Regions from separate parts of the Pseudoalteromonas sp. SG44-1 genome, predicted to be linked through region 1. Evidence: predicted binding sites of a transcription regulator. Region 1 holds the regulator's gene; each other region holds the start of a gene.
The links. The regulator sigma-54, encoded in region 1, starts transcription at its own class of promoters, with help from an activator protein. The targets are predictions, from matches to a motif close to GTTGGCACGNNNNTNGNNT.
Positions count from the first base shown of each region.

Region 1 (4,293 bases):
ATACTATGGCTGGCTAAATAATCTTTTACTGGCTGATCAAGGCCTGTAAGTGGCTTAAGCTCAGGCTCCCAATGTGGGTTTGGTAAAAAGCGTGCATCAAAAACATAATCAGCTTCTTTTGGGATACCATATTTAAAACCAAATGATTCAAAGGTAATGATTAGTTTTTTATCTTTTTTCCCTAAAATCTTTTCACGGATTGACTCTGCAAGCTGGTGGACACTCAGATCAGTGGTATCAAGTATAAAGTCAGCGCGAGTAGTTAATACATCAAGTAATACTTTTTCTTGCTTGATAGCTAAATCCAGTGGCAAAGAGTCCAAAGATAATGGGTGTAAGCGGCGAGTTTCAGAAAAACGTTTGATCAGGGTTTGATCATCACTGTCTAAATAAAATAGCGTCGGATTTGCAAAACCAGGCAAGTATTCAAGAATATCGTTAAATTCTTCCTGCTCTTTCGGTAAATTACGGACATCAATACTGACGGCAATTTTGTCATAATTATCAGAGACACTGCGCACTAATGAAGGTAATAAGTTTACCGGAATATTATCTACACAATAATAGCCAAGATCTTCTACTACACGCAGAGCAACAGATTTACCTGAGCCAGAACGCCCACTGATGATGATTAACTCCATGTAAATTCTCCTTCATTTGGCTACGATTGCGCAGCAATTACGTGATACAAATCTTGGTCTGTTTTTGCGCTACGTAGTTGTTTACAAAAATCTTTGTCGTTGAGTTTATCAGCAATTGTGGCTAACGTCTTCAAATGAAGTTGGCTATCACCATCTGGCACGATGAGAGCTACAAATATATCAACTGGGCGATTATCTATCGCATCAAAATCAATCGGTGATTCACTCACTATAATTATTGCTAGCGGGTTTTCAACACCACTCATACGGCCATGAGGAATAGCAATACCACGACCAATACCCGTACTACCTAGTTTTTCTCTCGACAGTAGTGCGTTGAGGATTTCTTGTTGTGATAGCTGAGGAAGTTGTTCATGAGCCAATTGGCTGATAAATTCAATGATCCGTTTTTTGCTATTAAAAAGGACCGCAGCTTTACTGCAGTCCTGGCAAATAAGTGAGCTTAATTTCATAGTGTTAGTGTCGAGCGTGCTTCTCTTTGTGTTTAATTACCTGACGGTCAAGTTTGTCGATTAGTCCGTCAATGGCTGCATACATGTCTTGGTGCTCAGTTGAGGCAAATAATTCAGCGCCACTGACATGTAATGTGGCTTCTGCTTTTTGGCTTAGCTTTTCTACATCAAGAATGACATGGACATTATTGATATGATCAAAATGCCTTTCAAGCTTGGCAAACTTATTGTTTACATAGTCTCTTAATGAATCAGTAATTTCTACATGACGACCAGTTAAATTTAGTTGCATAAGCATTTTCCTCTTGTGATTTTACGCCTTAAATCAAACTTTTACGTTGATTTGACGGTGGAATAGCCAGTGACTCGCGGTATTTTGCAATAGTCCGTCTAGCTACTTTGATACCTTGCTCTGCCAATATATCTGCAATTTTACTATCACTCAATGGTTTCGCTGAGTTTTCTGCACTGATCAATTTTCTGATCAATGCTCGAATGGCTGTCGATGAGCATTCGCCGCCGTTCTCAGTACTTACATGGCTCGAGAAAAAATATTTTAACTCAAATATACCACGAGGGGTATGCATGTATTTTTGGGTGGTTACACGAGAAATTGTTGATTCGTGCATCTCAACCATTTCGGCAACGTCGTTTAGTACCATAGGGCGCATGGCCTCAGGGCCATGCTCAAAGAATCCTTGCTGCTGTTTAACAATGCAGTTGGTTACTTTGAGTAACGTCTCGTTACGACTTTCTAGGCTTTTAATAAACCATTTAGCTTCTTGCAAATGCGAGCGTATAAATTGGCTGTCAGTGCTTGATTTTACAGAGCGTGACATCGCCGCATATTGGCTGTTCACTCTAATTTTTGGCATGCTGTCTGGATTGAGTTCAACCACCCAGCGACCTTTAATTTTTTTCACCGAAACGTCAGGAATAACATACTCTGATTCTTCGCGTACTATGGTATCCGCAGGCTTTGGGTTAAGGCTGTGGATCAGTGTCATTACTTCTTTTAGTTCATCTTCTTTAAGCTTAGTCTTTTTCATCAAAGTGCGATAGTCACGACTAGCTAATAAATCGATATGATCAGTTAAAATCATTTTTGTCTCGCTAATCCAAGGAGTTGCAGGATCAAATTGATTTAATTGAATACATAAACATTCTTGTAGGCTGCGCGCAGCAATACCAACAGGGTCAAACAACTGAATGCGTTTTAACACTGCTTGCACTTCGTCGAGTTCGATTTCTTCTTCGTTATTACCTTGATTTAAGCTTTCTGCGATGTCTTCGCAGCTCAAGGTTAAAATACCTGAATCGTCAACGGCTTCAACAATCGCAATGGCAATGGCTTCATCGGTTGGACTAAAAGGTGTGAGTTGTAATTGCCACATTAGATATTCGTGCAAGGTTTCAGTTGAGGCACCTTGATAAATTGACTCATCTTCAGGCATTGGCCCAGATGACGTATTTGGCGCAGCACTCATGTATTCGTCCCAGGTGACGTCCATAGCCATTTCGTCACTTAAGGTCTCTTTACTTAATGCTTCGCTACTTTCTTGTTCATATTCGCTTGGCTTGTCGTCTGCTGATGCGCTAACGGTTAAGTCATCGTTATCTTGTTTTTGTTCGTTTTTACCAGCCGTGTCGTCTGAATATTCATGTTCTTCTAGCTCTAACAATGGATTGCTGTCGAGCGCTTCTTGAATTTCTTGCTGGAGATCCAATGTACTGAGTTGCAATAAGCGAATTGCTTGTTGCAGCTGTGGTGTCATTGTAAGTTGCTGGCCCATGCGCAGCTGGAGTGATTGCCTCATGTATCTCTAACAATCCTTTTATTGTTATCATCGTTAAGTCTAGCAGATACTTAGCCGAGCGTGGCTTTATAGCCTAAATTGCTCGCCCAGGTAAACATCGCGGACTGTTTGGTCGGCGAGTACATGCTCAGGGGTACCTGATGCAATTAACTCCCCATGAGAAACTATGTAGGCTTTTTCACAAACATCAAGGGTTTCTCGTACATTGTGGTCGGTAATAAGCACGCCAATACCACGGTTTTTAAGGTGTTCAATAATCTTCTTTATATCTAACACTGAAATAGGATCAACGCCAGCAAAAGGCTCATCAAGTAAGATAAATTTTGGGTTTGCGGCTAAAGCGCGTGCAATTTCAACTCGACGACGTTCACCGCCAGATAATGCCATACCTTGGCTGTCGCGGATATGTTGAATGCTAAACTCATCAAGTAAGCTGTCGAGCGCTTCTTCTCTGGCTTGTTTATTCAGCTCTTTACGAGTTTCTAAAATAGCCATCAGGTTTTGATAAACAGTTAATTTACGGAAGATGGATGATTCTTGTGGCAGGTAGCCAATCCCTAACCGTGCGCGACTGTGCATTGGCAGTAAGGTGATGTCATTATCATCAATACTGATTTTACCTTTGTCGCTTGGAACTAAACCCACAATCATATAAAAGGTGGTGGTTTTACCAGCGCCATTAGGACCCAATAAGCCAACAATGCTGCCTGCGCTAACTTCTAAACCCACGCTTTTTACAACTTGGCGACCTTTATAGCTTTTTGCTAGAAATTCAGCTTTTAATGTACTCATGGCTGCCCTTTAGATTTGTCTTTTTTACTGTCTACTGGTACCAAAATGGTGTGCACACGATCGCTTGAGCTTGCGCCTTTTTCAGCACTGATCAGTTGCTGGTCCATATCATAGGTAATGCTTTTGGCATTGATTTTTTGACCTGCCTGAGTGACTTGTGCATTGCCAACCAAGGTTAAATAGCGCTTAGCGACATCGTAACGGACTTCATCAGCACTGGCACTCATTACTGTGCCATCAGTTTGTTTTTCTTCAAAGTAAGCCGGACTGCCAGTTGCGACAAGTAGTTGTTTGTTATCGCCTAAATCTTCGCGCTTATGGACTTCAAGTCGATCCGCTTTGATACGGCGGTTACCATGAATGATTTCAACATTTTTTTCAAAAATACCGATATTGTCTTTCAGTTGGGCAAGCTGCGTGTCAGCACTGATAGAGACTTGATCTGCAGGTGGTGTCGTATTTTCAGCAAAGCTTGCAAAAGCAATGAATAAGCTTGGTATAACAAGCAAGTGAGCAAATTTATTGGTCATAATATATGGTTCGCGTATGGTTAATTAGTTCTACCACTTC
Region 1 is NZ_JACJEW010000051.1:9,666-13,958, forward strand. Features, by position in the region: gene rapZ (RNase adapter RapZ) at 1-641, opposite strand, end outside; gene ptsN (PTS IIA-like nitrogen regulatory protein PtsN) at 662-1,114, opposite strand; gene hpf (ribosome hibernation promoting factor) at 1,119-1,406, opposite strand; gene H5187_RS18490 (RNA polymerase factor sigma-54) at 1,435-2,931, opposite strand; gene lptB (LPS export ABC transporter ATP-binding protein) at 2,998-3,723, opposite strand; gene lptA (lipopolysaccharide transport periplasmic protein LptA) at 3,720-4,253, opposite strand; gene lptC (LPS export ABC transporter periplasmic protein LptC) at 4,243-4,293, opposite strand, start outside.

Region 2 (4,293 bases), on a different contig from region 1:
TATATCCTGTGCTGATACCACCTTTGAAAGTCCATTCATCAGCAGGAGAGTAGGCTAAATAAGCGCGAGGACTAACTTGTGAGCCAAAGATATTATGATGATCATAACGAGCGCCGAAAGTTGCAGTTAGATTTGTGGTAATTTCCCAGTTATCTTCAGCAAATACAGCTGTTTGACGATGATCTTGAGTCGTACCTTCACGGAAGCCATCCCCGTACATACCAAATACACCATCTTCCATTTCGGCATCAAAATATTGTGCGCCTACTACAAAATAGTGGTTATCTATATTTGATTCAAACTTAGTATCAATAATTAAGTTATCAAGTTTTAGTGTACGCATTGGGCGTGGTAAAAAAGTCTCATCAAGTTGAGCGTAAATTGCATCCGTTAGTTCTGGCTTGTCGATGCCTTGATCCTGTACTGCTTGGTCCCAAATGGCCTGCACACCTAAACGCTCTTGTACATTAAGAGGTAATGAGCGACCAAAGTTTTCACTGCTGCTTTGGGTAATGCTGCTGGTAAGCGTACCAACATCGTATCGACCAACATGTGCAAATACAAATTGCTCACGTTCAACACGTTGATATGGAGTATAACCAACGCGTGGCTGTACAATGCCTTTGCTAACACGCCATAAACTGACTGGGCTATCTAACGTACCCGTTTGACCTTCGGTGTTATCGTAACGCTGTTTGGCTATGTCGTACTCAAAGGTAATTTCATTCTGATTATTGATCAGGTAGTTTATTGTTGCGCCGGCATTCCAGTTACGTGCTGCAACGATTTTTTTATCGCCAAAGCTACCATCATCAACCCACATGCTGCCATCTGGAAGTGGTAAACTTTCGCTGTAAGTTGGCTCACTTTCTTGACGGTCATAAAAACTACCACGGATCCCGTAAGTTAATCCCTCAACGCCGCTTGGGCCGGTCAAATATATATCGACTTTATTATCGTTACCGTATTGATCGTCTTGTTGGATATTACTGCTTACCGTGACGCTACCATGGGTGCTATCAAGATTTTTACGAGTGATAATATTGATTACACCACCGATTGCATCAGCGCCATATAAAGTGGACATTGGGCCACGAACGACTTCAATTCGCTCGATAGCCTCAAGTGGCGGCATATACATAAATTGGCTGTTACCAAAGTTGTTTGGGCCTATATTACCTACATCACTTTGACGGCGGCCATCAATAAGCACTAGAGTATAGCTTGCGGGTAAACCACGCATGGTAATACTAATATTACCGTTTTTATCTTGTCCGGCACCAACATCGATACCTTCGATATCACGAAGCGCATCAGCAAGGCTAGTAAATGGCTTATTTTGTAGATCTTCGCGAGAGACAACCGAGACACTTGCAGGTGCATCTATTAATTTTTGCTCATAACCAGAAGCGGTGACAACCATCACTTCCATATTTTCAGCTGTGTCATCATCAGCAATAAGTGTTGTTGATGTTAATAATGCACTGATCAGTGAGGCCAGATAAAGCGGGCGGGATTTCATTGTACTTCCTTCATGACAAGAATAAAGATTATTAATCTAATAAGCAACCAAGGTAAGTATGATAACAATTATCAGTTGTATGTTCAATTGCGAAATATTTACATTCAATGAATGATTTTCATATTAAATAAAGGTGGGGATGGAGCATGAGCATTAAAAAACCCAGCGTTTGATGCCGGGCTTAGTTAATTTAAGAGTGTTTGCTTAGCCAAGTATTGACCGTGTTAGAGGTGCCTAATAAATGCAAATGGTATAGAGTTGTTGCTATTTAGAGAGCTTTATAAATTAAAGCGGGCACATATAGCAGTTAACTCATCGCATCATTATACTTTTCGGCTAGACTTTCTTTTTGACTTTCGGTTAGCGCTTTACCGGCTAGTTGAAATACTTCATGCTCTTCTTCAGCCAGATGATGATGTACAAGATGATGTAATTTTTTAGCGGTCACAAGCCACGCTGGTGAGCTCATATCAGTTTCTTCAAGTTGCTCAATCAATTCATCAAGTTCATGATGCTCTGCAATACTATGACGGGCTTTTTCATGGGTTAAATCATCAAACATCAAAGGATTATAGAAATAACGCTCTTCAAATTTAGCATGTTCTACTAACTCATGTTTTAAATTATCCATAAGAGACTGTCTATTCGGTGACTCCCCCTGGGTTTTTATCAGCGCATCGACAAGCGAACGTTGTTTGTCGTGATCATTACGAAGTGCTTCAAAAATATTCATGGGTTTTCCTTGCTTTACTCATTAATTACAATGAATATTGCAAGACAGAAGCCAACTTTTAAGTTGTTGTAATATATTGATTTAATTTTTTATATTTGAGCTTGTTAAGGTGTTTTCTTGTAAAAATTACCGAGTTAGGTCTTTATATTACATCCATATTCATTGTTATTTAAAAGCAAAAAGGCCAACACGAATGTTGGCCTAAAAGCGTATTTAACACAAAATAATAGGATTATTTATTGGCGTCTTTTACCGCTTTTAACTTGCCTGCATGGTCAATCTCGAATGCTGGCATGTCTTTTTTGCCGTCAATTAAATAGTTATCCATCCAACGCATTAAACGTAAACTGTAATCATATTGCGCGGCTACTTTACGGTTACCATGACCTTCGCCAGGATAGTATACAAGGCGTACATCTTTGCCTTGTACTTTCATATAACGGTACAGTTCCATTGATTGTGCAGGGTGTACGCGAGGATCATCTTTACCATGCATGATCAGTAATGGTGTTTTAGACTGGCCTGCCCAGTAAATAGGGCTGCGCTCTAAATACCACTGCCATTTATCCCATGGGTATGAACGTGCATGCACAAGATTCATTTCGTTAGAAATATCAGTAGTTCCAAATTTAGATAGTTGGTTGGTAACACCTACAAACATCACGCTCGCAGCAAAGTGTTCAGTCAATTTTGTTGCGGCCCATGCTGATGCATAACCACCATAAGAGCCACCCGTAATACCAACACGTTTAGTATCAACTAAGCCCATTTCAACAAGATGCTGTTTAAAGTCAATTAAATCGTCAAACTCTTTACCTGCATAGTCGTTTTGACCAAGCTTTGAATAATCAACGCCTTTACCTGTAGAGCCACGGTAATTTGGGTAAAATACTGCATAACCACGTGCTGCTCCCATTTGACCTGGACGCGAGTAGTTTGTTACCCAACCGTCTTTGTCATGGCTTTCAGGGCCACCGTGCACTGACATGATCAATGGATAGCGCGTGCCTTTTTCATAATCTAATGGGTAGACTAATACGCCATCAATCTCAACACCGTCGCGAGCCTTAAGTGAAATAGTTTCTTGCTTAGCAAAACGTTTGTCATTCAACCAGTTGTTTGAATCCGTTAAACGTTGTGCTTTAGAACCACGAATAATGAATACTTCATTTGGGTGCTTTGCAGTGTTTGCACGTAGCGCTAAGGTTTTATCTGAATCAGAAATACTCAGATTTGATGCAATAAATTGGCCTTCATTAATAATTTTTTTGTATTTATTAGAGCCGGTTTTAATGCTTGCGACAAAACTTTGCGTACCTACATTGGCAATAAAATTAAGCGTGTTGCGTTTATGTGACCATTCAAAATCAACGATATGACCCATGAAATTAGGTAACCAATCACTTACTTCACCTGTTTTTGTGTCAGCTAAAAATAAACGACCAGCGGCTGGATCATGCTTATCTTCGGCACCTAGAATTGCGATGTAACGACCATCATGAGACAGTTCAGCACCGTCTAATTTACCTTCAGTAGCAAACGACATCGTCACTTGATTAGTCGCAATATCAAATAAGTGCCATTGTGATTTAGTGTATTTGTCGTCAATTAGCGCTGTAGGCTGGGTTTTTACTAATAACTTATCGCCTTTTGCGGCCCAGTTTACATCACTTACATAGTTTGCAACGTTAAGCGCTGTTGGTGTAAGAGGTTTATCTGTTTTGGCTAAATCGACAATAAATAGTTGTTTATCTCTTAAGCCTAGCTCGTACACCTCAGCCATAAAGCCTAATTTTTTCAGCTCTTTTTCAGATTTATCAGCCGCTGGCATAGCTAAAATAGCGAGTTGTTTGTTATTCGGGCTTAACTGATAGCTAGAAATTGATGTGTCTTTAAGCGATAGTACTTTTTGCGCTTGACCACCATCCACTGGAATTTGATATAACGCGGTAAACTTGTCGTCTTTAAGTTTTGCTAAAAAGTAGATCGTTTTGCTATCGTTTGACCATTGAATACTCTTGATACTTACAGAGCCGGT
Region 2 is NZ_JACJEW010000067.1:9,968-14,260, forward strand. Features, by position in the region: gene H5187_RS20245 (TonB-dependent receptor domain-containing protein) at 1-1,522, opposite strand, end outside; gene H5187_RS20250 (hemerythrin domain-containing protein) at 1,830-2,255, opposite strand; gene H5187_RS20255 (S9 family peptidase) at 2,488-4,293, opposite strand, start outside.
Region 2: the regulator sigma-54 is predicted to act here: its motif matches at 2,293-2,311, upstream of H5187_RS20250 (hemerythrin domain-containing protein).

Region 3 (4,293 bases), on a different contig from region 1:
ACTATTCCTCGCCAAGCGTATGCGTATGGCATGGAGTTATCACTGCAAACAATCAATCTTGATTTTACACAAGACTATGATAATTTTTCACTGGCAATGGGTGCCGAGCTTCGCACCGATGAATATCGTATTTTAGAAGGCAGTGAATACGCTTACCGTGATTATGATACTAATAATGGTGTTAATATTTACGATGGTATGAGCGGTGGTATTGGCAGCGAAAATGCAGCAGGTGGTACTCAAGGTTTTGGTGGTTCATCGCCGGAATCTTCTGTGGATGAATCACGTGATGTGATTTCGTTTTACCTTGATGCTGAAACTTACATTATTGATGATGTAATTATCTCTGGCGCACTGCGTTACGATAACTACAAAGGCTTTGGTGATACGGTTAACTTTAAGTTAGCGGGTAACTGGTCGGTGACTGATGACGTTTCACTGCGCGGTGCGGTGAGTACTGGTTTTAGAGCACCATCAATGCAGCAATTGTATTTCAATAATATCAGTACCCAGTTTGTAGTTGGTCCTAATGGCGATCTAATTGCAGAAGAAGTTGGTACTTTTAGAAACGACAGCACACTTGCACAGAGTATTGGTATTCCAAAACTTAAAGAAGAAAAGTCACAAAACATGAGCTTAGGTATTGTGTATAACGTGACGGATAATATTAATGTTACCGTTGATTATTATTCAATTGATATTGACGACCGTATTGTGATCAGTAACCGTTTAGGTAAAGGGTTGTCATCAACGCTAGATGCTGCATTGGTTAGTTCTGGCGCAGGTGCAGGGCAGTTTTTCTTAAATGGTGCAGATACCGAAACGCAAGGTGTGGATTTTGTTGCGACATGGAACACGGAAGGCTTAGGCGGTACCCTAGATTTTACATTAGCGGCTAACTTTACTGAAACCGATGTGGTTGATTTATTTACTCCTGCGGGCAGTGGTTTGGAAACGATCCCTGTCGAAGATGTATTTTCTTCGCAAGAAACCTCAATCATCGAAGAATGGCAACCACAAGACAGAGTAAACTTAAGTGCATTATATCGCCTTGAAGATTGGACGGTAAACTTATCGCTCAATCGTTATGGCGAATACACGGTTGAAGATGGCGGTCGCCAGACTTACGGCGCTGAAATTCTTACCGATATCAAAGTAAATTATTTTGTCACAGACAACTTGTCACTAAATATTGGTGCAAATAATTTATTTGACGTTTACCCTGATAAAAATACCATAGGTAATTCTCGCTCAGGCACAATTGTTGATGCTTCTGGTAATACTATTATCAGTTCAACCGGTGTATTTGAGTACTCACGCCGTTCAGCACCATTTGGTTTTAACGGTGCTTACTACTATGTAGGTGCTGAATACCGATTCTAAAAATAACTTCTCCTACGTTATTTAGTTTTGAAGGGCCGTCTGGCCCTTTTTTTGCTTTTAGTGTGATGTGAGTGCAATGGGGTAGTTATCATACTCTTTGATATTATTCATTACTGTCATTAAAGTTTGATGCGTACTGTTTTCGTCAGCGGCTATTTGTACTGTGGCGATATTATACTTCGCAGCAAACATCGCAAGGTTAGTGGCAACTTGGTTTAAGTCAATTAATCGCCCCGCAAAATACACCGCATTGCTTTGGTCAATACTAAAATGAGCACTTTTAGTTTGTTTATCAATACTGGGTTTATCTACAGGCCGTTGCAGCTCTATTGCCACAGGTTTTACAAATGAAGTTGTAACAATAAAAAATATTAAAAGTATAAATACAATATCAAGCATCGGCGTCATATCAACGTCAGCGTTTTGTGGGTTTACATGTTGTTTATTTCTCATAATGGAACCTTGTTATTTTTGATAAAATGCTGCGGCGCCACAGCGGGATAGTAGGTACCTATTAATAAGCCTAGACGATTAAAATCATGCTGTGGTTAAATAAATATGCTATTTTTATTAATTATTTGCATTATTTTGTTATAAAAATCATTTAACTATAATTATGAGCATAAAAAAGCCCAGCGCGTGGCTGGGCTTTCATTTAAGCATTGTGGTTAATGCTTCTGCATACGGCTCATCTCCGTATGACAGCTTTGCATGGTCAGTAATACTTTAGCGAGGGCGGCTTCACAATCGTGCGGTTGTGGTTTTTTCATGGCAGCTTTAATTTCTTCAAGTGTTTTATCTTCCACTTCTTCAAGCTCTTTGACATAAATTTGGTCGTTGTTGGCACTAAATTTTGTGATCAGTGCGGTATATGCTCGGCGAGCTTCAACAGCAAAAGACGAACCATCTTCTCGTTCACCTTGCTGATTAATAGCGTAAGGCTGTAAGTTTTCAACGCTGACTTTACGTGCGTCTATCATACGCTGAAATAGCGCACCAATGGCTGGATCTTGTACTTTTTCCTGCGCCTTTTCATAAAAGTCGATGCCGCTGTTCATTACTTGGATAATGTCAGTGATATGATTTACTTCGTTTCCTTGCTGGGCATTCATAATATTGACCTCTTTAAGTTAAATGAATATTAAAGTTCAAGTAACTTAAAGCAATTGCCATTCCATTTTTAAATTATTTTAACATCATGATTATTAATACTTTTAAATTGATGTTTGCTTACTTGAAAATACCAGTAAGCAAATTTTACAGGGCTTTTGTAAGAGCGTTACTTTAATTCATCTGCAACTTCGGCTACTTTTTGGCGTAACCAAATATGACTGGCATCTCTGTGAAGTAATGGGCTCCAAATCATATCTAACTCAAATGGTGGTATAGGGAAGGGAGGCTCCAGAATTTGCAAACCAGGATCATCTAAATAAATATTAGCGGCTTTTGAAGGGAGTGTCGCAATCAGGTTCTTCTCTTTCGCTAGATGTATTGCAACGTGGTAATTACGGGTGAATGTGGCAATATTTCGGTGTTTACCAAAGTGGGCGAGCGCTTCATCAACCCAGCCAAGTTTTTGTACGTCTTTAGGATCCATACCAACCCCGACACCAAAACCTGTTTTACTTACCCAAATATGCCGAGCTTTTAAATAACTATCGAGGCTAAAATTTTCAATGATCGGGTTGTCAGCTTTTACTAAACAACAAAAGCTATCTTTCCAAATACGTTTGTGATGAAACGACTGCGGTAGGTTTTCGAAACGATTTATTGCCATATCAACTTTACCGTTTTCTACATCATGAAAAGTAACATCACTTGGAGTGAGAATATCGAGTGTGGTATCCGGCGCTTCATCGTGTAATTTACTCAGTAGCTTAGGTGCTAAGGTGCTGGCAGCATAGTCACTGGCCATAATCCTAAATACCCGTTTGCTTTGGCTGGCCTCAAATTCACGGTTTGGTGCAAGCGTTTCTTCTAATGTCATTAAGATGCCACGGATCACCGGCTGCAATTCAATAGCTCGTTCAGTGGGCACCATACCATCACTGGTGCGTACTAAGATCGGATCGTTAAACAGGTTACGTAAACGTTTTAAACCATTACTCATTGCCGGCTGTGTAATGCTAAGCTGGTTTGCGGCGCGAGTAACATTACATTCGCGTAATAATGTGTCGAGATAAACGAGTAAGTTTAAATCTATTTTACTGATATTCATTGTGTGTCCTTTCGTCTACCATTGATGGATAAAACGCTGCGCTGCTGGATAAGGGTAGATATGGCTAACGACCCCTGCTTTTATATTTCGTTGCGCTTGCTGCCAAAATGCGACGTCTAATAGTTCTGGATGTGTTTGGCTGAAAACTGCTTTGTATTGCGGGTTCGGCATTACAAAAGTGCATAACTGCTCTGGAAATACATCTTGTGGTGCCACAGAGTAACTTTGCTCATTGGTTAAGTAGTCATCATAACTTTTGGCTTTAGGCAGTGCTCTAAAGTTCATGTCTGTTAAATATTGCACTTCATCATAATCATAAAAAATAATGCGTTTGTGTTTACTGACACCAAAGTTTTTAAGCAACATATCGCCTGGGAAAATATTAACGGCGATCATTTCCTTGAGTGCTTGGCCATATTCTGCAATGGCAACAGCGGCATCTTCAGTATTAGCTTTTTCTAAATATAAATTCAGTGGCGTCATGCGTCGCTCAATATACATATGTTTGATGATCAGTAAGTCGCCTTCGATGATCATTGATGAACCAATAGTTTGTTTAAGCTGTGCAAGCAATGTAGCGTTAAAACGCGCAACAGGGAATACGACGTTAGAATACTCTATGGTATCTGCCATACGACCAACCCGATCATGGCTTTTAACTAATTGGTAGCGTTTGAGAACGGTATCGCGGC
Region 3 is NZ_JACJEW010000031.1:7,262-11,554, reverse strand. Features, by position in the region: gene H5187_RS14660 (TonB-dependent receptor plug domain-containing protein) at 1-1,383, shown strand, start outside; gene H5187_RS14655 (biopolymer transporter ExbD) at 1,441-1,836, opposite strand; gene H5187_RS14650 (PA2169 family four-helix-bundle protein) at 2,052-2,495, opposite strand; gene H5187_RS14645 (LysR family transcriptional regulator) at 2,663-3,601, opposite strand; gene aceK (bifunctional isocitrate dehydrogenase kinase/phosphatase) at 3,617-4,293, opposite strand, start outside.
Region 3: the regulator sigma-54 is predicted to act here: its motif matches at 2,544-2,562, upstream of H5187_RS14650 (PA2169 family four-helix-bundle protein).